Regions from separate parts of the Agrobacterium sp. ES01 genome, predicted to be linked through region 3. Evidence: predicted binding sites of a transcription regulator. Region 3 holds the regulator's gene; each other region holds the start of a gene.
What was found. The regulator LexA, encoded in region 3, represses DNA repair genes until DNA is damaged. The targets are predictions, from matches to a motif close to TGTTCNNNNTGTGTTCNG.
Positions count from the first base shown of each region.

Region 1 (10,830 bases), on a different contig from region 3:
CAAAGCTTGGTGCCGGCAAAGGCAAGCAAGCGCTGGCCATGATGGACGATCTCGACGGTCCGCCATGGTATGCCATCTTCAAGAACTACAATGCCGGTGTTGCTGCAGCCATGCTGGGCGATGTCGATACCGCGCGTCGCCACCTGAATGAGGCCGTGACCGATCGAGACGGCGGGGCGACTGCGACCGACACCTTCAGCCGTGCCGTGATTGCCCTTGCGACGCTGGAAGCATCTCAGGGCAACAAGCAGAAGGCGCTGGACGCCATTTCCATCGGCGACGCGATGATCCGCGATTACGCGCCCTTCAAGGCGATGCGCGATCAGATCAACGCAGGCGAGAAGCCAAAACCGGTCGTCAGCACTGCAACGGAAGGGGCGGCCGCTGTGCTGTTTTCCGTTGGCGGTGCCTTGAACCGCCCGGGCGCCGAAGACACGGTGACGCTTTACCTGCAGTTTTCCCATGCGCTGGCGCCAAAGGCTGCCGACACGCTGATCCTACTGGCCGGGATTGCCGAAAAGAACGATCAGCCGGAACAGGCGATCAAATACTACCAGTCCGTGCCGGATACTTCGCCCATGGCGCGGATTTCAGAAATGCAGCTGGGTCTGGCACTGGCGCAGAACGGCAAGATCGACGAGGCACGCAAGCATCTGGCGGAGCTGATCGAGTCCGATCCGAAGAATTTCCGCAGCTATCTGGCTTATGGCAGCGTGTTGTCGGACGCCAAGGACTACAAGGCCATGGCCGCCAATTACGACACGGCCGTAGACGAGATCGGCCCTGCACCGAACCGGGTGCATTGGCCTGTCTTCTTCCAGCGCGGCATTGCCTATGAACGGTTGAAAGAATGGGACAAGGCAGAGCCGAATTTCCGCAAGGCATTGGAACTCAGCCCCGATCAGCCGCAGGTCCTCAACTATCTCGGCTATTCCTGGGTGGACATGAACCGCAACCTCGATGAGGGGCTGGACATGATCCGCAAGGCTGTCGAACTGCGGCCTGATGACGGTTACATCGTCGACTCGCTTGGCTGGGCTTACTACCGCCTGGAAAAATACGATGACGCCGTGACCGAACTGGAACGCGCGATCGAGTTGAAGGCAGGCGACGCCACCATCAACGACCACCTCGGCGATGCCTATTGGCGCGTCGGCCGCAAGCTCGAAGCCGTATATCAGTGGAAGCGGGCACTGGCATCCGAGCCTGAAGCGACGCTTATTCCAGAGCTCGAGGCCAAGATCGCCGATGGATTGCCGCCGGTGAAGGACGATGCGGGCACGACCGCGGAAAAACCTGCCGACGCAGCGCCAGTGGAAGGCGAAGTGGACAAGAAGTCCTGATATCATGACGGAGCGTCCAAGCCCCGTGGATGGCACGGTGCGGGAAACTGCACCGGCCAAAATCAATCTTTGCCTGCATGTCACCGGCCAGCGTGCGGATGGGTATCATCTGCTCGACAGTATCGTGACATTTGCCGCGCTGGGCGATCAGCTGACATTTTCACCTGCCAAGACCGACAGCTTTCATCTGGAGGGTCGTTTTGGGCCGCTGTTATCCGCCGAACCGGAAGCGCAAAACCTCGTTTTGAAGGCACGCGATCTTCTGCGTGAGGCCCTTGTTGCTTCCGGTCATCCGGCGCCACCTGTCGCGATCACGTTAGAGAAGAACCTGCCGGTGGCTGCCGGAATCGGTGGCGGGTCTGCGGATGCGGCGGCCGCCATCAGAGGGTTGCTGCAGCTGTGGCAGGCAGAGATTGAGGGCGATGTGCTATCGGCACTTGCCGTAAGACTGGGGGCCGACGTGCCCATGTGCATGACATCCCGACCGCTTCGTGTGAGCGGCATCGGTGACATGCTGCAACCGCTTTCTCACATGCCGGCCTTTGCCGTGGTGCTCGGGAACCCGTTGAAGGGTGTCTCTACGCCTGCGATCTTCCAGCAACTGACGACCAAGACCAATCCGCCGGCTGGCGCTAGTCCTCAGAACGCGTCGACGGGTGACTGGATCGCGTGGCTAGCTGATCTGCGCAATGATCTTGAGCCGCCCGCACGCGCATTGCTGGCGGATATATCAGCGCTGTCAGAACGGATGGCCGACAGTGGTGCTGAACTGGTGCGCATGTCCGGTTCGGGTGCCAGTTGCTTTGGCATCTACAGTGATTTTGTCGCAGCACAAGCCGCAGCAGATAGCCTATCGCGCAGAAGGCCCGACTGGTACTTTGCGGCAACGACGACAATGGCGGGAGATGCAGCATGAGCCGGATCAACGACGAACGTCCCTTCATTGCCGTCGGCATCGCGGTTTTGACCATTTCCGACAGCCGCACGCTTGCCGACGATAAATCCGGAGATACGCTGGCCGCCCGGATCGAAGAGGCCGGTCACCGACTGGTGGACCGCACCATCGTCACCGACGACAAGGCACTGATCTATGCGCAGGTGGAAGCCTGGACGAAATCCGATGACATCGATGTGGTGATCACAACCGGCGGGACCGGTTTTACCGGACGGGATGTGACACCGGAGGCGCTGGAACCGCTGTTTGAAAAGCGCATGGATGGCTTTTCAGAAGTCTTCCACCGGATTTCCTACGACAAGATCGGCACCTCGACCATTCAGTCCCGCGCGACCGGCGGCGTTGCCAATGCCACTTTCATCTTCGTGCTGCCGGGCTCTCCCGGCGCCTGCAAGGATGCCTGGGACGGAATATTGAAGGCGCAGCTCGACTATCGCCATATGCCGTGCAATTTCGTGGAAATCATGCCGCGTCTGGATGAACATCTGAAGCGTGGCGGAAAAGGCTAAGCCAAAGCTTCACGCGCCGGCGAGCGACCTGCCCCGGCGGGCGACCCAGGACGGGATCATCTCGGTCAGCAACTGCTTGGGCTTGTGGCCGCGTGCCAGCGTTCCAAGATCCGTGCCAGACTTTGCAATCGTCAATGCCTGGTCCTTGGTCAGCAGGAAACCCTGCTCCAGTGGCGGACTGGAGCGCACAATGCGCTTGTAGAATGGCATTCGATAAGGACGGGCGACCGTAAAGCGCGCAGGGCGCTTGTTGAGTGCAATATATTCATGGATTTCTTCGATCCAGCGACCATGCAGACGCGAACCGGGCTCGATCAGCAATATCCACTCGCCCCGCGCCGAACGCACGATGTCCTTCATGTCCCAATCGGCATGAAAGCGGCAGCCAGCCGCATCGGCAACGCGTGACGAGCCGTCGCTGGATCCATGATCCAGTACGATCACATCGCTTACCAAGCCCTCCACCGCGCCGACGACAAGACCTGCCAAGGTCTGGGCCAGCTCGGGTTCCTGGTTGCGGCACTCCATGATGACAGTCAACATTCGCTATGTTTACCGCATCGCACAACGAAATACCACTGTGGATTTCGAAGTTTGTTCTTGCATTGTTCTCATTTTACGGATAGGAATAAAGTCACTTGAGCGGGACGACTGGTTGCGCACGGGAGAATTCGATGAACGAGCTGACTCATATGACGCAGGCTGCATTCCAGCCTGTGAACACGGCAGATATTGCCGATGCCATGGTCACCGCCTCCGGCCTCAGGATCGAGGTCGACCGGCGGCGTGGCCGTGGTGCCGGGCTCAATCCGTCCGGGCGTTTCGAGCCGACGGAGCGCGTGGCCTTTGACGATGGCTGGATGACGCTTGAGGACATGCCGCCCTTCCGCACGGAAGTCCAGGTGGAACGTCCGCGCACCGTCATCACCCGCAATGATTCGCCCGATATTCCCTTCGATCGCTCGATCAATCCCTATCGCGGATGCGAGCATGGCTGCATCTACTGCTTCGCCCGACCGACCCATAGCTATATGGGGCTTTCGGCGGGACTGGATTTCGAAGCCAAGCTGTTTGCCAAGCCTGATGCGGCAAAGCTTCTGGAGCGGGAACTGTCCAAGCCTGGCTACAAGCCGAAAACGATTGCCATCGGCACCAATACCGATCCCTATCAGCCGATCGAGCGGGAGTGGCGCATCATGCGGCAGATCCTCGAAGTGCTGGACAAGGCCAATCATCCGGTGGCGATTGTCACCAAGTCCGCTCTGGTGCTGAGAGACCTCGATATTCTCTCCTCCATGGCCGAGCGCGGATTGATGAAGGTCGGCATTTCCGTGACCACGCTCGACCGCAAGCTGTCGCGTGCCATGGAACCGCGTGCCTCGACACCGTCGAAACGGCTGGAAGCCATCAAGACCCTGTCTGACGCCGGTGTTCCGGTTGCGGTGATGATGGCCCCGATCATTCCGGCCCTCAACGATCACGAGATCGAGCGTATCCTCGATTCTGGCAAGGCAGCCGGCGCTGCCGAGGCAAGCTATGTGCTGCTTCGGCTGCCGCTGGAGGTCAGCCCGCTGTTTCGGGACTGGTTGCTGCAGCATTATCCGGACCGCTATCGTCACGTGATGTCGCTGGTGCGCTCCATGCGCGGTGGCAAGGATTACGATGCCGAATTCGGCAAGCGCATGAAAGGTGCAGGCCCCTATGCCTGGCAGATCAGCCGTCGTTTCGAAATGGCGACGAAACGGCTGAAGATGACCCGCCGCAGCATTCACCTGCGCGATGACCTGTTCATTCCGCCGGCTGGCGGCGGTGTGCAGTTGTCGCTTCTTTGAGATTGGCTGTCAGCCTGCGCTGACGCCTTGAGGTTCCGGCGCACCGCCATGTGCTGGAAAATGCCCCCGGACTGCCGCCTGGCGCGTTTTTTATCCCCTTTACGCGCCAATCGGGGGCTTGCAGGAAATCGGGTCGGCGTGCGACTTCTGCCGCATGAAACGTCGCGCGCCGCCCGATTCTCCCACACTCTTTCAGGACCTGAGCAAAGGGCCTGATTTTTCCATGGAACTTGCGCTCAGGCGGCAAGGCGTCTGGCCCGTTGCCGGAACGGACGAGGCCGGGCGCGGGCCGCTGGCCGGCCCGGTGGTCGCAGCTGCCGTCATTCTCGACCCCGACAATATTCCGGACGGGCTGAACGATTCCAAGAAACTGTCGGCTGCAAAACGCGATCAGCTGTTTGAGCAAATCCTGGCCACAGCCTTTGTTTCCATCGCAAGCTCCAGCGCGCGACTGATCGATAAGACGGATATCCGCAAGGCAAGCCTCGATGCCATGCGACGCGCCGTCGCCGGTCTTGAATTGAGAGCCGCGCACGTGCTCACCGACGGACGAGATGTGCCGCCGGGCCTCAACTGCCCGGGAACAGCCGTGATCAAGGGCGACGGACGCTGTGTCTCGATTGCGGCCGCATCCATCATTGCCAAGGTCAGCCGTGACCGGATGATGGAAAGGGCCGGCACGGTCCACACTGCCTATGGTTTCGAGATCCATGCCGGTTATGGCACTGCGAAACACCGCAGCGCGATCGTCGAGCATGGCCCCTGTCCGCTGCATCGCCTGAGCTTTAAAACATTCCGCAGCGATCTGGATTGAGATCCGGCCCCTACCCCTCCAACATCGCTGCAATTGTCTGTGCAACACAGTCGACAGCACAAACGAAAAAGGCCGGGCAAAACCCGGCCTCGTTCAAAGGGTATGGTCGCATTCTCAGTTGAGACGTGACTTGACCTGTCCGACAGCGTCCTTGAACAGCTTGGCCTGCACAGCTTCATCGGTTTTCTTTTCGAGAACCTTTTCAGCAGCCGCAATGGCCAGATCGACGGCCGCGGAGCGAACGGCGTTAACCGCATCGACTTCAGCCTGTTTGATCTTCTGTTCGGAAAGCGCAGTACGGCGTTCCACGAACTCGTCGGTCTTTTGCTTGGCTTCGGCAGCCAAAGCTGCAGCCTCGCGCTCTGCAGCGGCAACGATGCTTGCAGCTTCCGCTTCTGCTTCCTTGCGCTTGCGCTGATATTCGGCCAGCAGATGCTGAGCCTCTTCACGCAGGCGCTTGGCTTCGGCCAGATCTTCACGGATCTTGTCGGAGCGTTCATCAAGCGCCTTGCCGAGCATGCCCGGCACCTTGAGATAAACGATCAGCGCGAAGAAGAGAATCAGGCCGACAAGAGCGAATAATGTTGCGTCCAATGCCATGATCATGCCTCCTTGGTGGATGCTGTCAGGGCAGACTTGACGTCCGCCTTGGTGGCCTTGGCGCCAATGAGCTGCTCGACAATGGCCGATACCGTTTCGCTGGCGATCTCATCGACTTCGGCAAGAGCCTTGGTCTTGATCTCACCGATATTGGCTTCGGCTGCCGCAAGCTTGGCGTTGAGTTCAGCTTCCAGTGCCGTGCGTTCCGCGTCGGCCTTGGCCTTGGCAGCTGCACGTGCAGTCGAGGCGATTTCATTTCCCTTGGCCTTGGCCTGGGTCAATTCACGCTCATAGGTCTCAATCGCTGCATCGGCTTCCGATTTCAGCCGTGCGGCTTCGTCGAGGTCCTGCGCAATGCGATCATGACGGCTTTCCAGAATACCACCCACGCGCGGCACGATGACCTTCTGCATGAGCATGTAGAAGAGGCCGAATGTAATCACCAGCCAAAGCAGCTGGGACGGAAACGTGGTCTGGTCGAATGGCGGGAAAGCGCCACCGCCGTGTCCCTGCTCGTGGGCGACACCGGTCTCCGTGTTATGGTCCTCTACCGCAGTTTCCTGGGCAAAGGCGGGGGTCACAAACATGCTCACCTCCAGGTGTACTCCTAATGCAAGAGATCACGGCGGGCCATATGGCCCGGCCGTGATCCCGATCTCCGACCGAAATTAAACGGCGAAAAGGAGAAGGAGAGCGATGAGCAGCGAGAAGATGCCCAGAGCTTCCGTAACGGCGAAGCCGAATACCAGACGGCCGAACTGGCTGTCAGCGGCAGACGGGTTGCGCAGTGCGCCCGACAGATAGTTGCCGAAGATGTTGCCGAGGCCGAGAGCCGTGCCGGCCATACCAAAGCAAGCCAGACCTGCGCCGATGTACTTTGCTGCTTCCGCTTCCATGTGAAAACTCCTTGAATGGGTTGTTGCGGCTGTAGACTGACGCCTCAGGACGCCAATGTGGATTATCCTTAGTGCCCGCCGGGATGGATCGCGTCGTTGAGATACATGCAAGTCAGTACCGCAAAGACGTAAGCCTGAAGGAAGGCAACGAGGAACTCGAGACCGGTCAAAGCGACGGTCATGATGAGAGGCAGGATTGCGCCACCGATACCGAGCGCGCCAAGCGCTCCAAGCGATGCGACGAAGCCTGAAAAGACCTTGAGCGTGATGTGGCCGGCCAGCATGTTGGCAAACAGACGGACGGACAGCGAGATCGGACGCGACAGGAAGGAAATGATTTCAATCGTCACCACCAGCGGCAACAGCATGCCGGGGACGCCCTGCGGAACAAAGAGCTGCAGGAAGTGCAGTCCGTGTTTCCAGAAACCGTAGACCAGAACCGTGCCGATGACGAAGAGAGCAAGGGCAAAGGTGACGATGATCTGGCTGGTCACCGTAAAGAAGTACGGGAACATGCCCAGAAGGTTCGCCGTCAACACAAACATGAACAGCGAGAACACCATGGGGAAGAACTTCATCCCCGCGCTGCCTGCACCTTCACGCAACATGGAGGCGATGAATTCGTAAGACATCTCGGCAACCGACTGCATGCGGCCCGGGATCAGGCCACGATTCGATGTCGAGAAATACAGAAAGCCTGATGCGGCAGCCACGGTCGCGACCATGAAGAGTGACGCGTTCGTGAACGAAAAATCAATTCCGCCGATTTCGATCGGGACAATCTTGTTGATCAGGAACTGATGAGTCGGATCGTTTGACACCGTCTTTAATCTCTCGCTTTGCCGCTGAAACGCGGAATTTGAATTGTTCGATCAGGTTCAGGCCTTGCCGTTCCCATTCGAGCTGTCTTTACCTACGTCACGATCCGCCGGATGTGGCGAGGCCACGGCGCCAGCGGAGCGAAGTACGTTCAATACACCGGCACAAAAGCCCAGAAGCAGCAAAACAATCATGCCCCATGGCGCTGTACCGACAAAACGGTCGAAGAGATAGCCCAGAATGGCGCCAACGACGATTGCGGAGATGAATTCACTGGAAAGCTTCATGGCCTGTGCATAACCTTTACGGCTTTGCTCTGCCCGAACTTCCCTCTCCCCGTCTTCCGTCGCCTCAGTGCGGACTTCTGCCAATTCGGCCCCCAGTCGCTTGCGGCGTTCTTCCAGACTTTCTTCCCGGTCCTTGGCCATGACATCCTCCGTCCGATTTGCGCCGTATCGCGAGCCTAAACGGCTTTTGCGGATATGCAATCGGCTGAGTAACGCCTTCCTCGGGCCCGCTTTGAAGTCGCGCGCACCATAATTTTGAGTGCCCGCATAGTCAAGGCGTGGAATCGGGTTGTGAATGAACTAAATTTTACCGGGAAATCATAGACTTAAGTCGCATGTGACGATTCCCCGTTAAAGCGACGCCGGGGAATCGCTGTCGCATTGCGTGCGAAAGGCCAATGGGGCGTGTGCCTCAGCTCCAGCCGCCGCCATAGGTGCGATAGAAAACGTGGAGACCGATGCGGCCGACCTTCTTCATGGTGCGTGCCCATGCAGGCCGGACATAGACGGCATGATAGTGAGTGGCAGAGCCAACCTCATCAAGCCAGATCTTTCCAGCCGTCACCGCCATGGCCACATCACGCGCGACCTTCCAGTGCGACTGCGAATTGATACGGTCCTTTATGCGGTCGCAGGCAAAGGAAAACTGGCAGCGATTGCGCCAATCCTGGTTCTGGTAGACAACACCGCAGATCGTATCCGGATAGGACGGGTTGCGGACGCGGTTGAGAATGACCTGGGCAACGGCTGCCTGTCCCTTTACCGATTCGCCGCGGGCCTCAAAATAGACACCCGATGCCAGACATTGCTGCTCCTTGGCAGAAAACACCTCAGGCGGCAGCACGGCGGCGGCCCAGGCGTGGTCGTCGGGTGCGATTTGCGGCACGAAGCGGCCCGCGTCCGGCTTTGCCAAAATGGCATCGAAAGGGGAGACCCTTGCGTAATCGGGTTCAGGCGGCGCATAGGCGGTCGCAAGTATATCGGCCTTGCGGTTGGTCACGAGGCCGGCCAGCATGGTCGGCACGCCCGGATCCGCCTTCTTGTCGGATTTGCGGTAGTAGAAGCTTGCGAGCTTGAGGTTCTTGGGCTTGTCCCGGGTAAAGGCCGCCTGTTCAGCACCATCTTTCTTCGGCGTAAACAGCATGCTGGTACGCTGCAGGACCGAGCCCGCCGTAAAAGCCTTGGGTGGCTGCATGGGCTCGACGGTGACAACACGCGATTTTTTCTGAGTGCGGGTGACGCGATCTTCGTCCGGTGTGTCCACCGCATCCTTTTCAAGATCGACGAAGGCCATCTTGCGCCCGTCCGGCATGATCAGTCCGGCATCGCCCGAAAAGGCCGCAGGACCGGTCGAACCGGCAAAGGCCAATTCGGCGGTATGGACGGACCCCGCCGGTGACGGGGTCAGGACCATGCGCCATTGCTGGCCACTATCTTCGCCGGCCAGAAGGCCGGCCAAATCGCCGCGTGCAGCGTCGTTGGGAAGGGCCAGCCAGGCAAGACAGCCAAAGACCAGAGGGGATACCCAGTCCCGGCGGCGGACACGGGACGACTTAGACACAGGCTTACTCGAACGCAAAACCGGCACTCCATACGCGACATCGGTTACATGCGAAAAAGATGCCTTGTTAACCTTGATGATTGGTTAACTCTAATGCACGCAACCCTAACGAAATCTCGCAATAGCGTGATCCGAGTGCTTGAAATGCGCGTTACGGTCGGTTTTGCAGGTCGGTCAAATGATCACATGCGATCCCAGTTCCACCACGCGATTGGTCGGCAGACGGAAGTAATCCGACGGATCTGCAGCCGCATTGGCCAGCACGATGAAGACCTTGTCCTGCCAATAGGGCATGCCGCTCTTTGCATCCGGCACCAGCTTGCGACGCCCAAGATAGAAGGAGGTCGACATGATGTCGAACTTCAGTCCGTTCTTGCGCACCTTGGCGAGTGCCTGCGAGACATTCTGGCTCTCCATGAATCCGAAGCGCAATTCCACCTTGCTGAAACGCGGAGAAATACTCTCGGCGATGAAGCGTTCGCTCTCGGTGGCGCGCGGACGGTTCACCGTCTTGATGGTCAAGATGATGTTGCGCTCGTGCAAAACATGATTGTGCTTGAGATTGTGCAGCAGTGCCGCGGGGGCCGTTTGCGGATCGGATGTCAGGAAGATCGCGGTTCCGGGCACCTGGACTGGAGCATGCTCACTCTTCTTCTCGATCGAAGCGATAAAGCTGTCGAGCGGAATGTCGGCATGCCTGGTTTTTTCAAACAACAGGTCAGAGCCGCGTCGCCAGGTCCACATGATGACAGTGAAGCCAATGGCAAAGAGCACCGGCACCCAGCCACCATCCATGATCTTCATGGCGTTCGCGCCAAGGAAAACCAGTTCGAGCACCAGAAGCGGCAACAACACCAGCACGGCGGCGAAAGCCGGCCACTTCCAGCGGGTGCGCAGGAATTCAAATGCCATGATAGTGGTGACCACCATGGCACCGGTGACCGAGATGCCATAGGCGGTGGCCAGCGCATCGGATGTCTGGAACAGCAACACCAGCGACAGCACGCCGATCAGCAGCATGAGATTGACCGACGGCAGATAGATCTGGCCGGTATGGGTCTCGGATGTGAAAAGGATCTGCATGCGTGGCAGGAAACCAAGGTTGATGGCCTGGCGCACGAGCGAAAATGCGCCTGTGATGACGGCCTGGCTGGCAATGATGGTCGCAGCCGTTGCCAGGATCACGACCGGAAACAGCGCCCAATCGGGAAACA
Region 1 covers NZ_JBNQTH010000001.1:735,283-746,112, forward strand. Annotated here, with positions in the region: gene ACQQ2Q_RS03770 (tetratricopeptide repeat protein) at 1-1,343, shown strand, start outside; gene ACQQ2Q_RS03775 (4-(cytidine 5'-diphospho)-2-C-methyl-D-erythritol kinase) at 1,348-2,259, shown strand; gene moaB (molybdenum cofactor biosynthesis protein B) at 2,256-2,807, shown strand; gene ACQQ2Q_RS03785 (glycosyl transferase) at 2,817-3,350, opposite strand; gene ACQQ2Q_RS03790 (PA0069 family radical SAM protein) at 3,482-4,639, shown strand; gene ACQQ2Q_RS03795 (ribonuclease HII) at 4,794-5,453, shown strand; gene ACQQ2Q_RS03800 (F0F1 ATP synthase subunit B) at 5,568-6,053, opposite strand; gene ACQQ2Q_RS03805 (F0F1 ATP synthase subunit B) at 6,056-6,640, opposite strand; gene ACQQ2Q_RS03810 (F0F1 ATP synthase subunit C) at 6,722-6,949, opposite strand; gene ACQQ2Q_RS03815 (F0F1 ATP synthase subunit A) at 7,018-7,770, opposite strand; gene ACQQ2Q_RS03820 (AtpZ/AtpI family protein) at 7,828-8,196, opposite strand; gene ACQQ2Q_RS03825 (cell wall hydrolase) at 8,468-9,634, opposite strand; gene ACQQ2Q_RS03830 (potassium transporter Kup) at 9,791-10,830, opposite strand, start outside.
Region 1: a site for LexA is predicted at 3,403-3,420, ahead of ACQQ2Q_RS03785 (glycosyl transferase). Genes of this name have one in related genera too.

Region 2 (10,830 bases), on a different contig from region 3:
GAGATTGTGCTCGATGACCACCACCGAATTGCCCTGGTTGACCAGCTCCTGCAGCATTTCCAGAAGCTTGGCGACGTCGTGGAAATGCAGGCCGGTGGTCGGCTCATCGAGGATGTAGAGCGTGCGACCGGTCGAGCGCTTGGAGAGCTCCTTGGCGAGCTTCACGCGCTGGGCCTCGCCGCCCGACAGCGTATTGGCCTGCTGGCCGACCTTGATATAGCCAAGACCGACATCGAACAGCGCCTGCAGCTTGTCGCGCACGGCTGGCACCGCCGAGAAGAAGTCGACACCTTCCTCAACCGTCATGTCCAGCACGTCGGCAATGGATTTGCCCTTGAAGGTAACGTCCAGCGTCTCGCGATTGTAGCGTTTGCCGTGACAGACGTCGCAGGTGACGTAGACATCCGGCAGGAAGTGCATCTCGATCTTGATGACGCCGTCGCCCTGGCAGGCTTCGCAGCGCCCGCCCTTTACGTTGAAGGAGAAGCGGCCCGGCTGATAGCCGCGTGCCTTGGCTTCCGGCAGGCCGGCGAACCAGTCGCGGATGGGTGTGAAGGCACCGGTATAGGTTGCCGGGTTGGAACGCGGGGTGCGACCGATCGGCGACTGGTTGATATCGATCACCTTGTCGATGAATTCGAAGCCCTCGATGCGGTCGTGATCGGCCGGGTTCTCACGTGCGCCCATGATGCGGCGGGCGGCGGCCTTGTAGAGTGTTTCGATCAGGAAGGTCGACTTGCCGCCACCCGACACGCCGGTCACCGAGGTGAAGACGCCCAGCGGGATTTCCGCCGTCACATTCTTCAGGTTGTTGCCGCGCGCGCCAACGATCTTGATGCGCTGCCCCTTCTTGGGCTTGCGCCGCTTGTCCGGCACCGGAACGCCCATCTCGCCGGACAGGTATTTTCCGGTCAGCGACTTGGAGTTGGCCATGATCTCCTGAGGGCTGCCCTCGGCGATGACCTGACCGCCATGGATGCCGGCGGCGGGGCCGATATCGACCACATAATCCGCCGTCAGGATGGCATCTTCGTCATGCTCGACCACAATCACCGTATTTCCGATGTCGCGCAGGTGCTTCAGCGTATCGAGAAGGCGGGCATTATCGCGCTGGTGCAGGCCGATGGAGGGTTCGTCGAGCACGTAAAGCACGCCGGTCAGGCCCGAGCCGATCTGCGAGGCCAACCGGATGCGCTGACTTTCGCCGCCCGACAGCGTGCCGGAATTGCGCGACATCGACAGATAGTCGAGGCCGACATCGTTGAGAAAGCGCAGGCGTTCGCGGATTTCCTTGAGGATGCGAACCGCGATCTCGTTCTGCTTGGCCGTCAGTTTTTCCGGCAGTGTCTCGAACCAGGCACCGGCATTCTTGATCGACATTTCCGTCACCTGGCCGATATGACGACCGTCGATCTTGACTGCCAGCGCTTCCGGCTTGAGGCGATAGCCGTTACAGGCCGGGCAGGGGGCGGCCGACATATAGCGCTCGATTTCTTCGCGTGCCCAGGCGCTGTCGGTTTCCTTCCAGCGACGCTCGAGGTTTGGCACGATGCCTTCGAATTCCTTGACCGTCTTGTAGGAACGCGCCCCATCGGCATAATTGAATTCGATCTTCTCCTTGGTGCCGTGCAAAATCGCCTTTTGCGCCGGCATCGGCAGATCGGACCATTTGCTCGACAGCTTGAAGCCGAACTCCTTGCCCAGCCCTTCCAGTGTCTGGTTGTAATAGGGCGACGAGGATTTGGCCCAGGGAGCAATGGCCCCGTCGTTCAACCGGCGCTCGGCCTCGGGCACGATCAGCGCTTCATCGATCTTCTGCTGGAAACCAAGACCGTCGCAGGTCGGGCAGGCACCGAAGGGGTTGTTGAAGGAAAACAGCCGCGGTTCGATCTCGGAAATGGTGAAGCCGGAGACCGGGCAGGCGAATTTTTCCGAAAACAGCACCCGCTCATGGGTCTCGTTCAGCGACTTGTTGGCCGAACCGCCCGCTGCCGTTTCTTCCGGCGGCAAAGGCTTGTCTGCAAATTCGGCAATCGCCAGACCGTCCGCCAGCACATGCAGGCAGGTTTCCAGGCTGTCGGCCAGGCGGCTGGCGATATCCGGACGCACCACAATGCGGTCGACCACCACGTCGATATCGTGCTTGTACTTCTTGTCGAGCGCCGGAACGTCTGCAATCTCGTAGAAGGTGCCGTCCACCTTGACGCGCTGGAAGCCCTTCTTCATCAGCTCGGCAAGTTCTTTTTTATACTCGCCCTTTCGACCGCGCACCATCGGCGCCAATATATAAAGACGCGTGCCTTCCTCGAATGCGAGGATGCGGTCGACCATCTGCGACACGGTCTGGCTCTCGATCGGCAAGCCGGTGGCCGGCGAATAGGGAATTCCGGCGCGGGCAAAGAGCAGACGCATATAGTCGTAGATCTCGGTGACAGTGCCGACCGTCGAGCGCGGATTGCGCGAGGTGGTCTTCTGCTCGATCGAGATCGCCGGCGACAACCCGTCGATCTGGTCGACATCCGGCTTTTGCATCATTTCAAGGAACTGGCGGGCATAGGCCGACAGACTTTCGACGTATCGGCGCTGACCCTCGGCGTAAATCGTGTCGAAGGCGAGCGACGATTTGCCCGAGCCGGACAAGCCGGTCATGACGATGAGGCTGTCGCGCGGCAGATCGATATCGATACCCTTGAGGTTGTGCTCACGCGCGCCGCGAATGGAAATGGTCTTCAGATCACTCATAGATAACAAGCCTGTCAGGGAGGAGGACGGGTCTTTATGTAGGCATCGACAAGCCGGTGTCGAGGCGAATGCAAGAAACTCTCTGCAATCTCCCCGATTCGGTTGACAGGATCATAGGCAATTTATAGAACAAAAAAAGAACATAATTGGCTGTGGATTACAAGCCGAATTCTGGCCAGTAAAATCCAATCGCGCTGCGCTTTGCTTTAAGGTGTGCGCAAACGAGGCAATGAATAGGGCCGCCATGATAGCGGCAAGGATGTGAGTTATGGCAGGTAGTGTCAACAAGGTCATTCTGATCGGCAATCTGGGAGCGGATCCGGAAATCCGCCGCACCCAGGATGGACGACCGATCGCAAACTTGAGGATCGCGACATCCGAGAGCTGGCGCGACCGCACGTCCGGCGAGCGCCGCGAAAAAACCGAATGGCATACGGTGGTGATCTTCAATGAAGGTCTGTGCAAGATTGCCGAGCAGTATCTGAAGAAGGGCTCGACGGTTTATATCGAAGGCCAGCTGCAGACCCGCAAATGGCAGGACCAGACCGGCAATGACCGTTATTCGACGGAAGTGGTGCTGCAGGGCTTCAACGGCAACCTGACCATGCTGGGCGGGCGCGGCGACGGTGGCGGCGCATCGCGCGGCGGCGACTTCGGTGGCGGCAGCGATTTCGGCGGTACCGGCAACGGCGGCGGTTACGACGACTACAACCAGTCGCGCGGCGGCGCCCAGGGCGGTGCAGCCGCTGGCGGTGGCGCCCGTGGCGGCAATCAGGGCAGCGGCAATTTCTCACGCGATCTGGACGACGATATTCCGTTTTGATCGAGAGGCGCCAGGCCGAACATTGGTGTTTGCAGGAAAAGGGCCTTGCGGCCCTTTTCCGATTCTGACATCCGGTTCAGTGGCGATAATGCGAAAGCAACGCGCCATCACGCGCCGGTGATCACCGATTTCACACCGTCGACCACGAACTGGACCGACAGAGCCGCCAGCAGCACGCCCAGCAATCGGGTGAGGATCATGCGCCCGGTATTGCCGAGAAAGCGGTTGAGCGGGCCGGAGATCAGCATCGCACCCAGCACCAGACACATGCACACAGCGATTACGGCCAGCAGTTCCATACGCTCGATTGCACTTGGCAGATGACCGGACAGAAGGATGGTTGCGGAAATGGCACCGGGGCCGGCGATGAGCGGTAGCGCCAGCGGAAAGACAGCGATGTTCTGAGCGTGATCTTCGGTGACGGCCTGGTCGCGCGCCTTTTCCTTGCGCTCCTGCCGTTTCTCGAAGATCATTTCGAAGGCAATGGCAAACAGCAGGATGCCGCCGGCAATGCGGAAGGCACCGATGGAGATGCCGAGCAGATCGAGAATGCGCGCGCCGAAAATGGCGAAGACTGCCAGAATGGCAAAGGCGATCAGCGTTCCGCGCAACGCCACCATACGGCGCTGTACGGAATTCATTCCACTTGTCAGCCCGAGAAACAGCGGCGCAAGCCCCGGCGGATCCAGTGTCACCAGCAAGGTCGTGAAGGCGTTGATAAGAATATCGCCGCTAGCCATGGCTAAGTCCCTCGTTTGAGCCCATATATGACCGAGCCTTGGGGGCGGGTGCAACCCCGCGTTACCACATCATTTCAGGCCGTTTACTTCGCGGGCAAAAGTCTGTTTAAAACGGCTGGCGAAATTGGCGCTGCAACGCCCTTTCGGCTATAAGCTGAGTAGTGATTCTGAATAGAGATCGTGACCTGATTTGACTGAGCAAAATACTCCCGGCGGCGGCGAATTCCCGTCCGATATCCAGCCGATTTCCATTATCGAGGAAATGCAACGGTCCTATCTCGATTACGCCATGAGCGTGATCGTGAGCCGCGCACTTCCCGACGTCCGCGATGGCTTAAAGCCTGTGCATCGCCGTATTCTCTACGGCATGAACGAGCTGGGTCTGGACTGGAACAAGAAGTATGTGAAATGCGCACGCGTCACCGGTGACGTGATGGGTAAATACCATCCGCACGGCGATCAGGCGATCTATGACGCGCTGGCCCGTATGGCGCAGGACTGGTCGTTGCGCCTGCCTCTGGTCGACGGTCAGGGCAATTTCGGCTCCATCGACGGCGACCCGCCGGCCGCTCAGCGTTATACTGAGTGCCGCCTGCAGAAGGCCGCGCATTCGCTGCTCGACGATCTGGACAAGGATACGGTCGACTTCCGCGACAACTACGATGGCACGATGTCCGAGCCGGTTGTGGTACCGGCCAAGTTCCCGAACCTGCTCGTCAATGGGGCCGGCGGTATCGCGGTCGGCATGGCCACGAACATTCCGCCGCACAATCTTGGAGAAGTGATCGACGGCTGTATTGCCTTGATCGACAATCCGGCGATCGAACTGCCGGAACTGATGGAAATCATTCCGGGTCCGGATTTCCCGACAGGTGCGATGATTCTCGGTCGCTCCGGCATCCGCTCTGCCTATGAGACCGGTCGCGGTTCTGTCGTCATGCGCGGTGTGGCCCGGGTCGAGCCGATGCGCGGCGATCGCGAGCAGATCATCATCACCGAGATCCCGTTCCAGGTGAACAAGGCGACGATGATCGAGAAGATGGCCGAACTGGTGCGCGAAAAGCGCGTCGAGGGCATCTCGGATCTGCGCGACGAGTCCGACCGCGAAGGCTATCGTGTGGTCATCGAGCTCAAGCGCGATGCCAATGCCGACGTGATCTTGAACCAGCTTTATCGTTACACGCCGCTGCAGACCTCGTTCGGCTGCAACATGGTGGCGCTGACCGGTGGCAAGCCAGAGCAGATGACGCTGCTCGACATGCTGCGTGCCTTCGTCGCCTTCCGGGAAGACGTGGTCAGCCGCCGCACGAAGTTCCTGTTGAAGAAGGTGCGTGACCGCGCCCATATCCTGGTCGGTCTGGCGATTGCGGTTGCCAATATCGATGAAGTCATCGCCCTGATCCGCAAGGCGCCCGATCCGGCAACGGCGCGGACCCAGTTGATGGAACGCCGCTGGCCTGCCCACGACGTCGATGTGCTGATCCGCCTGATTGACGATCCGCGTCACAAGATCAATGACGACAATACCTATAACCTGTCGGAAGAGCAGGCCCGCGCGATCCTCGAATTGCGTCTCGCCCGACTGACCGCTCTTGGTCGCGATGAAATCGACGACGAGCTGAACAAGATCGGTGCGGAAATCTCCGATTATCTCGACATCCTGTCCTCGCGCCTGCGCATCATGGAGATCGTCAAGGATGAGATGGCGGCCGTTCGCGATGAATTCGGCACACCGCGCCGTTCCCAGATCGTCGAAGGCGGTCCGGACATGGACGACGAGGACCTGATTGCACGCGAAGACATGGTCGTGACCGTTTCGCATGCCGGCTATATCAAACGCGTTCCGCTTGCCACCTACCGCGCCCAGCGCCGTGGCGGCAAGGGACGCTCCGGCATGGCCATGAAGGACGAGGATTTCGCAACGCGTCTGTTCGTTGCCAATACCCATACGCCGGTGCTGTTCTTCTCCTCGCGCGGGATCGTCTACAAGGAGAAGGTCTGGCGCCTGCCGATCGGCACGCCAACCTCGCGCGGCAAGGCCATGATCAACATGTTCCCGCTGGAAGCCGGCGAGCGCATTACGTCGATCATGCCGCTGCCTGAGGACGAGAGCACCTGGGACAACCTGTTCGTGATGTTCTCGACGACGCGCGGTACCGTGCGCCGCAACAAGCTCAGCGACTTCATCCAGGTCAATCGCAACGGCAAGATCGCGATGAAACTCGAAGAAGAGGGGGACGAAATCCTCTCCGTCGAGACCTGCCGCGAGCCGGACTTCACCGGATCGACACCGGAACTTGGCGACGATGTGTTGCTGACGACGGCGCTTGGTCAGTGCATCCGCTTCCCGGTCACCGATGTTCGCGTCTTTGCAGGACGCAACTCCATCGGTGTGCGCGGTATCAATCTGGCCGATGGCGACCGCATCATCTCGATGACAATCGTCCATCATTCGGATGCCGAGCCATGGGAGCGCGCAGCCTATCTGAAGCGTGCAGCACAGGAGCGTCGTGCCGTCACTGGCGAAGAGGTGGAAGAAATTGCACTGGTCGGTGAAGAGGTGGTCGAAGAAGGCCAGCTGTCTGAAGAGCGCTATCAGCAGATGAAGCAGCTTGAACAGTTCGTGCTGACAATTGCAGAACGTGGCTTCGGCAAACGGTCCTCCTCCTACGACTTCAGAACATCGGGTCGTGGCGGCAAGGGTATCCGCGCAACCGATACCTCCAAGACTGCGGAAATCGGCGAACTGATCGCAGCCTTCCCGATCGACGACGCGGACCAGATCATGCTGGTATCCAACCGTGGCCAGCTGATCCGCGTTCCGGTCAACGGCATACGGATTGCCAGCCGTGCGACGAAGGGTGTGACGATATTCTCGACGGCCAAGGACGAAAAGGTCGTGTCTGTCGAGCGCGTTCGTGAGCCTGAAGACGAGGATGTCGTGGTCGAAGGTGAGGGAGAGGGCGAGGCTGTTGTGTCCGACGAGGCAGCGGCGATCGAGCCCGGCAGCGAAGACACATCCGGCAATACTGCTGAGTAATCGGTAAAAAAAATAGCCCGGCCCTTTCGGGGGCTGGGCTATCCTACGTCTCAGAGACTTTTTCGTGCGTTGCGGCAGACGCAATCGGACAGAGCCAAACGGCCTAGAACAGTTCGCGTCGAGCCATCATTGCATCAAGCTCTTCGCGCTCGCGGCGCAAGGCGACAATCGTGGACGCGACCGAGATTACAAACATTCCACTGATAAGCGCTGCCAGTATGGTCAATGTTGCAAACATGCTGTCTCCAATTCCGTTCGTGCCCGCAGGCTCTCTCTTTAGTGGCCGAAGCTGTGATACCGCGCCGTGATCGGCGGACCGTAGTAGCTCGCCTGATCCTCGGTGTTCATGTAAAAGCCGACTGACGTGGCCAGCATCGCGGTCATGGTCAGCATCCAGGCCAGATTGATAACCGTTACTTTGTCGCGCATGGCATGGTCCCTTTGGAAAAATGTTTGTGCGTGGTTCAAAAACGAAAGACTTCGTTAAAGGTTCCGCATGAGGTGGATAAAAGAACAAGAATGACGCCTAAATTGCGGCAGCGCACACGCTTGCAAGTTCAGCCTTCGTCGTTTCCATCTATTTCAAAGCGCTCTGCAAGCAGCTGAAACGTATATTCAACGATGAGGGACAATAGCGTGGCGGAGAGCGCGAGTATGGCAAGCATTCCAGTATTCCTTCTCATTCGGCGCCGATCCCGCCTTGCATGCCTCCCTTGTCCCACAAGGCGCTTGAAGCGATGCTGAATACTGCGTTCATCTGCGGTACATAGGCAGTGGTGTAGACAAGCAAAGCGCTTGCAGCCAAACCGCTTCCATGACAAAAGGCGGCAAACACGGTAAGGCACCTATGGCGACTGCTTTTTATCCCGGCTCTTTCGATCCAATGACCAATGGTCATCTCGACGTCCTTCTGCAGGCGCTCAATGTTGCCGACAAGGTGGTCGTGGCTATCGGCATACATCCGGGCAAGACGCCCTTGTTTACTTATGACGAGCGCGCCGATCTGATCCGCCAGGCATTGACGGAAGTTTTGCCAGCGCGGGCAGGGGATATTTCGGTCGTCTCCTTCGACAATCTGGCCGTTGATGCCGCCCGCGCAAATGGAGCAACCTTGCTGTTGCGTGGCCTTCGCGATGGTACCGATCTCGATTACGAGATGCAGATGGCCGGCATGAATCAGCAGATGGCGCCGGATCTTCAGACAATATTCCTGCCGGCGGGGACGGCGTCGCGGCCCATAACCGCCACATTGGTCCGGCAAATCGCTGCCATGGGCGGAGATGTCAGCGCATTTGTGCCGGCGACCGTTCTCAAGGCCTTACAATCAAAGCTCAAGAAATGAGCTCGAAAACAAGACGGGAGACCCCATGAAACTCATTTCCCTCGCAGCCGCCGGCATCATGATGCTGACTGGCTTTGCCGGTTTTGCCCATGCGGCAGATGACGACTTTCTGACAATCCAGCTGAAGGACGGTCCGGTGGTGATCGAATTGTTGCCGGATGTTGCGCCCAAGCATGTGGCGCGCCTGAAGGAACTGGCTGCCAAGGGCGAATATGACAATGTCGCCTTTCACCGTGTCATCGAAGGCTTCATGGCCCAGACCGGCGACGTCGAATTCGGCGATATGGAAGACGGCTTCAACCCCGAGCGGGCAGGCACAGGCGGCTCCAAGCTTGCCAATGTACCGGCCGAGTTCTCAAACGTTCCGTTCAAGCGCGGCACCGTTGGCATGGCGCGCTCGCAGGACCCGAATTCCGCCAATTCGCAGTTCTTCATCATGTTTGACGATGGGTCGTTCCTGAACGGCCAGTATACGGTCGTCGGACAGGTGATCGCCGGCATGGATTACGTCGACAAGATCAAGCGGGGCGATCCGCAGAGCGGCGCCGTGGAAAATCCCGACCGGATGATCAAGGTCACCGTCGGCAGGAAGTAAGGGGCGAAACGCCCACACTACAAGGAGAGATACTATGGCCGAGATCAAAGATCCGGAAAACACGATCATCATGGAAACCACCAAGGGCAAGGTCACGATCCAGTTGCTGCCGGAAGTGGCTCCCGAGCATGTGGCTCGCATCAAGGAACTTGCGCGCGAAGGGGCCTATGATGGCGTTGTCTTCCACCGCGTGATCGCAGACTTCATGGCCCAGACCGGCGACGTGAAGTTCGGCAAAAAGGGTGGCTCCGACTTCAATCCGGCACGTGCCGGCATGGGCGGCTCCGACAAGCCGGACCTGAAGGCTGAATTTTCGGCAACGTCTCATGTCCGCGGCACCTGCTCCATGGCGCGCTCGCAGAGCCCGAACTCGGCCAACTCCCAGTTCTTCATCTGCTTCGCCGATGCTCCCTGGCTCAACAAGCAGTATTCTGCATGGGGTCAGGTCATGGAAGGCATGGATGTCATCGACCAGATCAAAAAGGGTGAGCCGGTCAGCGATCCTGATTCGATCACATCGATGAAGGTTGCCGCCGACGCTTAAGGCCGCTATCTCAGCAACCCGTCCCAGTGCTTTTCGGCACCGGGGCGGGTTTTCTCGTTTCTGAAGGATGACCATGCGCGTCGATCTGTTCGACTTCGATCTGCCGGATGACAGCATTGCGCTGAGGCCTGCGAGCCCGCGTGATCACGCGCGCATGCTGATCGTCAAGCCCGACGGCGACCCCGTTCTCGCGGATCGCAATGCCTTTGACCTGCCGTCCTTTCTGAAAGCAGGCGATGCGCTGGTGTTCAACGATACGCGGGTGATCCCGGCGCAATTGGAGGGCGTTCGCCTGCGCGAAGGCGCCGAGCGCACCGCTGTGTCCTGCACGCTGCACATGCGCGTTGCTGCCAATCGCTGGAAGGCTTTTGCACGGCCCGGCAAGCGCATCAAGCAAGGCGACCGGATCGAATTTGGCAATTCCGGCGAGACCTGCGTGCTGGGCACGCTTGCAGCCACCGTCGCAGAAAAGGGCGAGGCCGGCGAAATCGACCTTGCCTTTGATCTGTCCGGTCCCGACCTGGACCAGGCGATCGCCACGGTCGGGCATATCCCGTTGCCACCCTATATTGCCGCCAAACGGCATGAGGATGCGCAGGACCGTGCCGACTACCAGACCATTTACGCCCGCGAAGAAGGGGCTGTTGCCGCGCCGACCGCCGGCCTGCATTTCACCCCGGATCTCTTCGATAAGCTGGACGCCGCAGGCGTCGAGCGCCATTTCGTGACGCTTCATGTCGGGGCTGGCACATTCTTGCCGGTCAAGGCGGAGGATACAACCGAGCACAAGATGCACGAAGAGATCGGTCATGTGTCGGCTGAAACCGCGCAAAAGCTCAACGCCGTCAAGGCGCGCGGCGGCCGCGTCGTCTGTGTCGGAACCACCTCTCTGCGTCTGCTCGAAAGTGCTGCCAGCGAAGAGGGAGACATCCTGCCTTTTGCCGGCCCGACAGGCATCTTCATCACACCCGGCTACCGATTTCGTGCGGTCGACATGTTGATGA
Region 2 covers NZ_JBNQTH010000002.1:253,018-263,847, reverse strand. Annotated here, with positions in the region: gene uvrA (excinuclease ABC subunit UvrA) at 1-2,742, opposite strand, end outside; gene ACQQ2Q_RS09105 (single-stranded DNA-binding protein) at 3,011-3,565, shown strand; gene ACQQ2Q_RS09100 (MarC family protein) at 3,673-4,305, opposite strand; gene gyrA (DNA gyrase subunit A) at 4,496-7,345, shown strand; gene ACQQ2Q_RS09090 (hypothetical protein) at 7,449-7,583, opposite strand; gene ACQQ2Q_RS09085 (hypothetical protein) at 7,622-7,774, opposite strand; gene ACQQ2Q_RS09080 (hypothetical protein) at 8,025-8,150, opposite strand; gene coaD (pantetheine-phosphate adenylyltransferase) at 8,193-8,687, shown strand; gene ACQQ2Q_RS09070 (peptidylprolyl isomerase) at 8,713-9,282, shown strand; gene ACQQ2Q_RS09065 (peptidylprolyl isomerase) at 9,317-9,826, shown strand; gene queA (tRNA preQ1(34) S-adenosylmethionine ribosyltransferase-isomerase QueA) at 9,900-10,830, shown strand, end outside.
Region 2: a site for LexA is predicted at 2,868-2,885, ahead of uvrA (excinuclease ABC subunit UvrA). Genes of this name have one in related genera too.

Region 3 (10,830 bases):
AGTGGCCGCGATAACGATAGGTCATCATTTCCAGAATGACCGGACCCTTGCCGCTGCGGGCATATTCGAGAGCCTGTTCGGCTGCAGCCATCACGGCCCGAACGTCCATGCCATCGACCTGCATGCCGGGAATGCCGAACGATGCGCCGCGCTTGGAGTAATCGGTCTGCGCAGTCGAACGTGCGTTCGACGTACCCATGGCGTAACGGTTGTTCTCGATCACATAGACCACCGGAAGCTTCCACAGCTGTGCCATGTTGAAGCTCTCGTAGACCTGGCCCTGGTTGGCCGCGCCATCGCCGAAATACGCAATCGAGACCGACTTGTTGTCGCGGTAGCGGTTGGCAAAGGCCAGACCGGTTCCGAGCGACACCTGCGCGCCAACGATGCCGTGGCCGCCATAGAAGGCCTTTTCCTTGGAGAACATGTGCATGGAGCCACCCTTCCCCTTGGAATAGCCGCCCCGGCGTCCCGTCAGTTCCGCCATCACGCCGCGCGCTTCCATGCCGGTTGCCAGCATGTGACCGTGGTCGCGATAACCGGTGATGACCTGGTCACCATCCTTCTGCGCCATCTGCATGCCAACAACGACAGCTTCCTGACCGATATAGAGGTGACAGAAACCACCGATGAAGCCCATGCCATAAAGTTGGCCGGCTTTTTCTTCAAAACGGCGAATCAAAAGCATCTGCCGATAGGCGGAAAGCTCCTGATCTTTCTTGAACTCGGCGACTGCGCCGTGCTCAAAATCCGTCTTGGTTGTTTTGGAAGCAGGTTTGCGTCCTGCGGTAGACGCGGGTTTTCGCGGCGCCATTCATCCCTCCCTGGGTTTTATGGGCGATATGTTTGTTGTCGCGTACAATAAGCAAGAAACGGCAGCCCGGCAATGCCATAAATGCATGCCTAGCATTCCGAATAAGTCTATGTTTTTTAACGGAAATTGAAGATTAACCGAATTCAAGTTAATTCTTGAAATAGCTATTGAAGATCACAATTTCATCGGGACGCGACATATTCAATTGATATCGCGCCTTCTCATCGATCATGTCTTTCTCAAGCGACCCATCGCTCATCAGCGCCACCTGATTCTCCAGCGTCTTCCGCTGATCCACAAGCGCTGCAAGCTCTCGCTCACGCACGACCCTACGCTTCTCGAAATGCTCTGCGGCAATCAGACCGTAGTCGCCATGAATGCAATGATAGCCGAAATAGCCCAGAAAGGCGATGGTCACCGCTGGGAGAACCAGGCGACCGATTTTACGTTTTTTATGATGGCGGGTCCACATGCGGGGGTATGGCCTTGATACGCGGTACTCAACTAAGCGTTCAAATTAGCTCTGATTGTTTAACCGATCGTTGACCCTGTCAGAAACCGGTAGAATTTGTCTGTCGCACGCCGCACGGTCACGACAAAAAGCCCGCCCCGGTTTCCCGGCGCGGGCTTTTCAATTCAACGATCGAGGACCGATCAGCCCTTGAGGATCGACGTGCCGGCGTAGAAAGCCTGCGGACCGAGACCCTCTTCGATACGGATCAGCTGATTGTACTTTGCCAGACGATCCGAACGCGACAGCGAGCCGGTTTTGATCTGTCCGCAATTGGTCGCAACAGCGAGATCGGCAATCGTCGAGTCTTCCGTTTCGCCCGAGCGATGCGACATGACGGCTGTGTAAGCGGCCTTATGCGCGGTCTCCACGGCATCCAGCGTTTCCGTCAGTGTGCCGATCTGGTTGACCTTGATCAGGATGGAGTTGGCAACGCCCATCTTGATGCCGTCACGCAGACGCGCCGAATTGGTCACGAACAGATCGTCACCCACCAGCTGGCACTTGTCGCCGATCATGTCGGTCAGGGTCTTCCAACCATCCCAGTCGTCTTCGGCCATACCGTCTTCGATGGAGATGATGGGATATTTGGCAACCAGTTCGGCATAATAACCGGCCATCTCGGCGCTATCGAGCACACGGCCCTCGCCCTGCAGATCGTATTTGCCGTCCTTGAAGAATTCGGTCGACGCCGGATCGAGAGCGAGACTGATGTCTTCGCCAGGCTTGTAGCCAGCCTTTTCGATCGCCTTCATGATAATGTCGAGCGCTTCAGGCGCGCTCTTCAGGTCTGGCGCAAAACCGCCTTCATCGCCGACATTGGTGTTGAGGCCCTTGGCGCTCAATTCCTTCTTCAGCACATGAAACACTTCCGAGCCCATGCGAACGGCGTCGCGCAGGGTGTCCGCGCCCACGGGCATGATCATGAATTCCTGGAAGTCGATCGGGTTGTCGGCATGCGCGCCGCCGTTGATGATGTTCATCATCGGAACTGGCAGCGTGCGGGCGTTCGGGCCGCCAACATAACGATAAAGCGGCAGACCGGAGGCTTCGGCAGCAGCCTTGGCAACGGCCAGAGACACACCGAGAACAGCATTTGCCCCGAGGCGCGCTTTGTTTGGCGTGCCGTCCAGCTCGATCATGATGTTGTCGATCTGGATCTGGTTTTCTGCATCCAGGCCGCCAATGGCATCGAAGATCTCGGTGTTGACGGCTTCGACGGCCTTTTCGACGCCCTTGCCAAGATAGCGCTTGCCACCATCGCGAAGCTCGACGGCTTCGTGCGCACCGGTCGAGGCACCCGACGGAACGGCTGCGCGGCCCATGCTGCCGTCTTCAAGAAAGACATCGACCTCTACAGTCGGATTGCCGCGGCTATCGAGAATTTCGCGGCCGATGATGTCGGTGATTGCAGTCATGGGGACCTCCCGGTTTCTGGGTGGGATTGAGGATGGGCCTGTATTAATCGAAGAAGAGAAAAATACAATGGCAAGAGTATGAAAGCTTGGTGTCGCCTGAAGCGAGACAAGCCGAGGTCATCGACAGTGCCTTCGCCTCAGTGTCGAAACTTCGCAGCCTCACCCCTTGGTGATTGCGTCAAACGCCAGAAGGGTTTCCAGAAGCCGCGGCATGTCTTTCAGATGAACCATGTTCGGGCCGTCAGAAGGTGAGTTATCCGGATCCTGATGGGTTTCGATGAACAGCCCGCCAACGCCAACGGCAACGGCGGCACGCGCAAGCGTTTCAACGAATTCGCGCTGGCCACCGGTCGATCCACCCTGCCCGCCCGGTTGTTGCACGGAATGGGTCGCGTCAAACACCACCGGTGCCCCCATGGCCGCCATGATCGGCAAGGCGCGGAAATCAGACACCAGTGTATTGTATCCGAAGGATGCACCGCGCTCGCACAAGAGCACGTTCGGATTGCCGCTTTCGACGATCTTGGCGAGCACGTTCTTCATGTCCCAGGGCGCGAGGAACTGGCCTTTCTTGACGTTGATCGCACGACCAGTCTTGGCAGCAGCGACCAGCAGGTCGGTCTGGCGACTGAGGAAGGCCGGGATTTGCAACACGTCCACCACCGGCGCGACGATGGCACACTGTTCCTCGGTGTGAATGTCGGTCAGCACAGGAAAGCCGAATTCCTTTTTAAGGTCTGCAAACACCTCAAGTGCCTGCTCCAGCCCGATACCGCGTTTTCCAGACAGAGATGTCCGGTTGGCCTTGTCAAAGGAGGACTTGTAGACGAGGCCGATGCCGAGCGTGTCGCAGATTTCCTTGATCTCGCCAGCCATCATAAAGGCATGGTCGCGGCTCTCCATCTGGCAAGGGCCGGCGATCAACGAAAATCGCGCGCTATTGGAAAAGGTGACCTTGCTTGCGCCATCGCCAACGACCACGCTTGAATTTGGTGAAATGCTCATGCCTTGTCCTCGAATATGAATGTTACGCCTTGACCCGCCGATGGTGGAACCACAAGGCGACCCTCCCGGGCTTCGTGAGAAATGCCATTAGCGGCAAGAAGCGCACCTGTCACGCCAAGATCGCCCACGGCAAAGACTAATCCCGCGCCCTCGAGACCGGCGGTCCTGCTCATTACAGATAGACCATAGCTGCGGGTAAATCCGTCCGGCGTCATCACTTCTATCTGAGTGCCGCCGGCAGCGAATTCCAGTCTGCCGCCACGGGTTGCTGAAGCATGCGTCTGCAACACAGCATCGATATAACCCTCAAATATTGAGGGGTCTTCCGCCGTCAAGATCACGCCACTCACACGCACTGCGCCATTGTCGTGTCGCGCCAGCGCCTCCTTGTCGACGGCCAGCGGCAACAGTCGCTCACAGGCAAACAGCAGCAGGTCAGGCGCTTGTTCATCCCTGGCGAAAGCCAGCTTGAAACCGGCTTTCGCCTCGCTTCCATCGGCCGCTTGAACAGGTCGCTCGAAAGACAGCATCTTGCCGGCAGACCGTCCCTCTGCCTCGAACCTTGCGTGATCCGCATCCGCGTCGCGGCTCTCGGCAATAATGGCCGACAGCCCCTCGCCACGATCTGCCCGAAACGCTTCATGGCGCGCCACAAACACATTGCCCTGCCGTATCGCGTCGTGGCATTTCTCAGGATCGGCAACACCCAGAGGCTCCAGATATCCGCCTTCGGAAAAATAAACACAGGCATTTTCGGTGCCGAATGGATGGAGCGCATCGGCTGCGAAAGTAAAACCGAGCGCCGTCAACCGGTTGCGTGCGACCCCAAGCGCGCCGACAGGCAGGACAATATGATCGAGCGCGCGGGCCGGCGAAACAGACGATGAATCCATAAACGGTTCCTCAGCATAAAAACGCGTCGGTTGTGCGCCATCGCAGGCTCAAACACAAGACATCGCAATTTATCGAGCATTGTAGCCCTGATGCGCACGCGCCGACCCATCAATTCCATTGTTGCCAGCCTCACAAAAATTTAGTCACTTGCAGAACACAACTGGAACAGATAGTGTATGTTCTGGATTTGTTTCATCAAAGGGAATCGCAATGCTGACCCGCAAACAACAGGAATTGTTGCTCTTCATTCACGAAAGAATGAAGGAGTCCGGCGTGCCGCCATCCTTTGATGAAATGAAAGATGCACTGGATCTGGCCTCCAAATCCGGCATCCATCGTCTGATCACAGCGCTGGAGGAGCGCGGTTTCATTCGCCGGCTACCCAACAGGGCAAGAGCACTGGAAGTGATCAAGCTTCCCGAAGCCTATTCACCCAGCATGCAGCCACGTCGCGGCGGTTTCTCGCCCAGCGTCATTGAAGGCAGCCGCGGCAAGACGCCACCGCCGATGCTGCGCCAGCCGAGCGAAGACAACAACAATACGGTTTCCGTTCCGGTAATGGGCCGCATTGCCGCCGGTGTGCCAATCTCTGCCATTCAGAACAACACTCATGAAATCAGCATTCCCGCCGAAATGGTCAGCAGCGGCGAGCATTATGCGCTTGAGGTCAAGGGTGACTCGATGATCGAGGCCGGCATCCTTGACGGCGACACCGTGATCATCCGCAACGGCTCGACCGCCAGTCCGGGCGATATCATCGTGGCGCTGGTCGATGACGAGGAAGCAACCCTGAAGCGCTTCCGTCGCAAGGGTGCGTCGATTGCTCTGGAAGCGGCCAATCCGGCTTACGAAACACGGATCTTTGGGCCTGACAGGGTCAAGGTTCAGGGTAAGCTGGTCGGCCTGATCCGCCGCTACCACTGAGGTCGGTGAGCACGGTCTCCACGAGTTTCATATCATAGCGACCGCTGCGCCAATCATATCTGCGATGCAGGCTCCAAGGCCTTGCACGGCCGGAAAAAGCAGAGCGCAAAGCGATTGCCCCGTTGCTGTGTGGGCCCAGCCATATTTCCAAAGAGCCCGTTTTGCGAAGTGTATCGGGCGTGATCAATCTCGCGCCCGAGCGGCAATGGTCATAGCCAAGCCGTCGCGCAGAAATAACAATATCACCGAGATCGCAGGCCAGGCCTGAAAGCCGTGGCTCCTCAAGTGTGACCACCCGCCATCCCCCGCTGATACGGGCAACGCACCAGACCTTGTTCAGGCAGCTGAACTGGCCGTCGACCGACATGTCCAACATATGCGCGAGTTTCGCGCTGGCGTAGCGTATCGCATTTTCCGAAAGCACGGGAAAGCGGCGACCACCATCAGGGGTCGTGATGTCCCGCGGCGCAATCGCCTCGGCAAGCAAGGCATCCTCTTCGAAAGCAGGTTTTTGATGGCTGTGGCGCTGCAAACCGTTCTGCCATTGGGTAAATATGAAGCCCGGCGGTCGGGCGCTCGTAGTGGCGATCACGTCCGCATTGTCGACCCCATTGCCGATCAACCCAACCAGACGACCGTCCTCATAGATCAGCAGATCGGCAGTCCTGTCTTTAGGAAGCGCCAATCCGGTGATCAGACCACCTGCGAGGATGGCGGTGCCAATATGCCTGATGCGACTTCGAAGCAGTGCCAGTATCAGCATGCCCGTAACCGCTAACGGCAAAACCCAACGGGCCAGTCGCGCGCTACCGACATCGCCACCCCATTCGGCGACAGTATGGGCGATCGCGATGACGAGACCGAGTCCATGCCCCATGACGTCAAGCGGAAGTCTGTCGAGGCCGATGGGCATCAGCAACATCGACACCAGGCCGGCCGGCATCACCACAAATGTGATGATCGGCATCGCCAACAGATTGGCCGGTAAACTATAGCCGGCGAGGCGGTGGAAATGCTCCAACGAAAAGATCGCCGTCGACAAACCACCAATCACGGAAGTGAGGATCAGCCCGCCAACCACGCGGATGATCGCACCGGCAAAGGGCATATCAGGCAAAAAGTCGAAATAGCCGTCGCGGGATCTGCGGAAACGCCACGCGGAATATCCAGCCACCAGCGCCACGGTTGCTGCAAATGACATCTGAAAGCTTGGCCCCATCACTTCGGAGGGCGAGATTGCCAGTATGATCGTGGCCGCCAGTGCCACATTGCGCATGCTGATCGCTGGCCTGTCCAATAGCACAGCCATGAGCATGATTGCCATCATCACGAAAGCGCGCTGCGCCGACACCTGGGCACCCGAAATCATCAGATAGAAGAATGCCGCGACAAGCGCGCCAGCGGCTGCATACTTCTTGATCGGTCTGGATGGCGCAAAGCCTGTGAACTGGCTCAACACCACCCGTAGACCGACAAAGAACAATCCAGCCGCCAGCGCCATATGCAGGCCGGAAATCGCAATCACATGGGCAAGGCCGGAGCGCCGCAGGTCGTCCAGGACGGGCTCTGAAAGCGCCCGCCGCTCACCTGTCACGATCGCCGCAGCAAAAGCACCTTCGTCTCCGCCGATTGCCGTTCGTATCCGCTCGCCGATAGCGCCACGCACCGACAGTAGATTGGATGCCAATGCCCGTTGCGCAGAGGTCAAAAAATCCGTTTGCGGTTGGTCGGATAGGGTCGAATCGCCGACATCAGGCGCGCCGAGGAAAAAGCCGATAGCGCCAATGCCGTCAAAATAGGCAGAAAAGGCAAAGTCATTCAGTCCGGGTAGCGCAGGCCCCGAGGGAGGAGATAATCTGGCCCTCCCCTCAATCGCGGCACCGATCATAAATGGTCTATGATCCGCGCGCGCCACCAGCGAAACTCTCGAAGGCGGGCGCCGTAACTGGGGTTCTCGGGTCTGTGCAATACGGACGATATAGCGCCATTCGCCGCTCGCCCCCTCCTCTCGCTGCTCGATAATGCCTGTGATATGAGTCGTGACCGGGCTGTCCAGCATGACCGTATCCAGACGCGCCGTTTCCCAAACAGCAAACAAAGACCCGGCGGTCATGAGCATCGAGGCCAGCAAGACGTAGTGCCAACACGGATTGCGATAGCGGCTGACAACTCCGAGACAAGCCAGACCGCAAAAGAGCAAAATCAACACGAAAAGCTTGGGCGGATCATCAGCCGCAAACCATAAAATAGCGCCAGTACCCATGAAAACCGGCAGAAACAGGAAAACATGGCCGTGATCACGCTCGTCTTCCAGGCATGCCGCGCTTCTGCTCGCAAGGCGTGAAAAAAACGCGCTGAACTCGGGGGCAGACCGCGGCCGCGTCATTCCTTCGCGCGTATGGCGCAGACGTGAAGGCACAGGCGCGACAGGGCGCGGCCTGCCAACAGACCGCATCGTATCCAGGTGCTTTTCCAACGCTTCATGCATGGTACGGCCCCCACGAAGTGTCCGGCTCACGGCAACAACCAAGCCGACACCAAGTCACGGAGGACAGCTTATTCGCGAAGCGGTTGATTGTTAAGCAGAACATGCTCGCGGTATACGCGCGTTCATCAGGTCAGATAGTGCAGCGCATGCAGTGCAGTGCACAATTTGGCGGGTCGATAGCTTGGCATTAACCTTCGGATCATATAGCTAATGCCTGACGCTTAACCTGTGGTGCCCAATTTGAGGGCATCTCCCGCCCATTCGGAGGATTAGCATGACGGACAAAAGCGCTGAAATAAATCTCGGTGGCAAAACTGTCGACCTGACTGTCAAAACTGGCACCCTTGGTCCAGACGTTGTCGACATTGGCGCACTCTACAAAAACACTGGCGCCTTCACCTACGACCCGGGCTTCACGTCCACCGCATCCTGCGAATCCAAGATCACCTTTATCGATGGTGACGAAGGCATTCTGCTGCACCGCGGTTACCCCATCGAACAGTTGGCCGAACAAGGCGATTTCCTCGAGACCTGCTATCTGCTGCTTTATGGCGAGCTGCCAACAGCTGTTCAGAAGAAGGATTTCGATCATCGCGTCACGCATCACACCATGGTGCACGAACAGATGAGCCGCTTCTTCACCGGCTTCCGCCGCGACGCCCATCCGATGGCTGTCATGGTTGGTACCGTCGGCGCTCTGTCGGCCTTCTACCACGACTCGACCGATATCACCGATCCGCATCAGCGCATGGTTGCCTCGCTGCGCATGATCGCAAAGATGCCGACAATTGCCGCCATGGCCTACAAGTACCATATCGGCCAGCCCTTCGTTTATCCGAAAAACGACCTGGATTATGCGGCAAACTTCCTGCGCATGTGCTTTGCCGTTCCCTGCGAGGAATATCAGGTGAACCCGGTTCTGGCCCGTGCCATGGACCGTATCTTCATCCTGCATGCCGATCACGAGCAGAACGCCTCCACATCCACGGTTCGTCTCGCTGGTTCTTCCGGTGCCAACCCGTTCGCCTGTATTGCAGCCGGCATTGCCTGCCTCTGGGGGCCTGCTCACGGTGGCGCCAACGAAGCCGCGCTCAACATGCTCATCGAAATCGGCTCTGTTGAACGCATCCCTGAATACATCGCCAAGGCCAAGGACAAGAACGATCCGTTCCGTCTGATGGGCTTTGGTCACCGCGTCTACAAGAACTACGATCCACGCGCCAAGATCATGCAGAAGACGATGTATGAGGTACTTGATGCAACCGGTCGTGGCGACGATCCATTGATGCAGGTGGCGCTGGAGCTCGAAAAATATGCGCTCAACGACGACTACTTCAAGGAAAAGAAGCTCTACCCGAACGTCGACTTCTATTCGGGTATCACGCTTCGCGCACTCGGCTTCCCGACGACCATGTTCACCGTTCTGTTCGCGCTTGCCCGAACAGTCGGCTGGATCGCCCAGTGGAACGAGATGATCGAAGATCCGCAACAGCGCATCGGTCGTCCTCGCCAGCTCTATACCGGCGCACCGACTCGCGATTACACACCGATCTCCAAGCGTTAAGCCAAGAGATCAGGCACCTGATGAAGGCCCGGCATTTGCCGGGCCTTTTTCTTTGCGCAATAGCCGCAGCCTTTTCCCCTGCTATCCCTTCATTTCCTTGAAACTTTGCTTTAAGGAACGTCAACCGCTTCGCGCGCAGGCAATAAAAAGACACGAGGTTCGCGTCCCGATGTTAAACATGTTGAGAAAAGCTGCCAAAACCTGGGTAGCCAAGATCCTTCTCCTGCTGCTGGTCGCATCCTTCGGCATCTGGGGCGTCTCGCGCTCGCTGGTCAGCGACACCTCCGACACCGTCATGTCGGTCGGCGACCAGAAGATATCCTCGAGCGAGTTTCGCTTGGCCTATCAGCGCACGCTCTCGGATATGAGCCGCCGCTTTGGCACGCAGCTCACATCGGAACAGGCTCGCGCCCTGGGCGTCGAGAGCCAGGTCTACTCGCAGCTCGCCGCCGGTGCCGCCCTCGATCAGCTGTCGAAAAACATGAATATCGGGCTCTCCGAAGATCGTCTCGCAAGCCTCATTGCCGATGATCCTGCATTCAAGGACGCCAGTGGCAAATTCAGTCGCCAGCTTTTCTCGACACGGCTGAGCAATTCCGGCCTGAACGAGAACGACTACATCAAGGAGCGCTCCAAGGTCGCTGTGCGCACCCAGATTGTCGAGGCAACGGCCGATGGCTTTACAGCACCGACCGTCCTCATCGATGCTCTGAAGAAATACCGCACGGAAAGCCGCGGGATCAATTACCTGCTGCTCACCAACGCCAATATCGATCCCGTCGCGGCTCCTTCGGAAGACACGCTGAAGACATGGTTCGAGACCGTCAAGAGCCGTTATCGCGCGCCTGAATATCGCGGCTTGGAATATGTAAAGCTTGAGCCTTCGGATATTGCTGCGCCGGCCTCCATCACGGAAGACGCCGTTCGCGCGGATTACGACCGTCGCAAGGCGACCTACGAAATCCCCGGCACCCGTACGATCGAACAGCTCCCGTTTGAAAACCGCAAGGTCGCTGATGCAGCAGCCGAGGAACTGGCGTCGGGAACCACTTTCGATCAACTGGTCTCCGATCAGGGCAAGACAGCGACAGACGTTCTCCTTGGCGATTTCACCAAGGCACAACTGCCGGATCCGGCAATTGCCGATGCTGCCTTTGCAGTCGAGACGGAAGGAACGATAACGCCCGTGATCGACGGCGCCTTTGGCCCGGT
Region 3 covers NZ_JBNQTH010000003.1:45,867-56,696, forward strand. Annotated here, with positions in the region: gene pdhA (pyruvate dehydrogenase (acetyl-transferring) E1 component subunit alpha) at 1-814, opposite strand, end outside; gene ACQQ2Q_RS09515 (FtsB family cell division protein) at 963-1,286, opposite strand; gene eno (phosphopyruvate hydratase) at 1,469-2,743, opposite strand; gene kdsA (3-deoxy-8-phosphooctulonate synthase) at 2,903-3,748, opposite strand; gene ACQQ2Q_RS09530 (VOC family protein) at 3,745-4,641, opposite strand; gene lexA (transcriptional repressor LexA) at 4,853-5,566, shown strand; gene ACQQ2Q_RS09540 (ComEC/Rec2 family competence protein) at 5,520-8,054, opposite strand; gene gltA (citrate synthase) at 8,329-9,618, shown strand; gene ACQQ2Q_RS09550 (SurA N-terminal domain-containing protein) at 9,788-10,830, shown strand, end outside.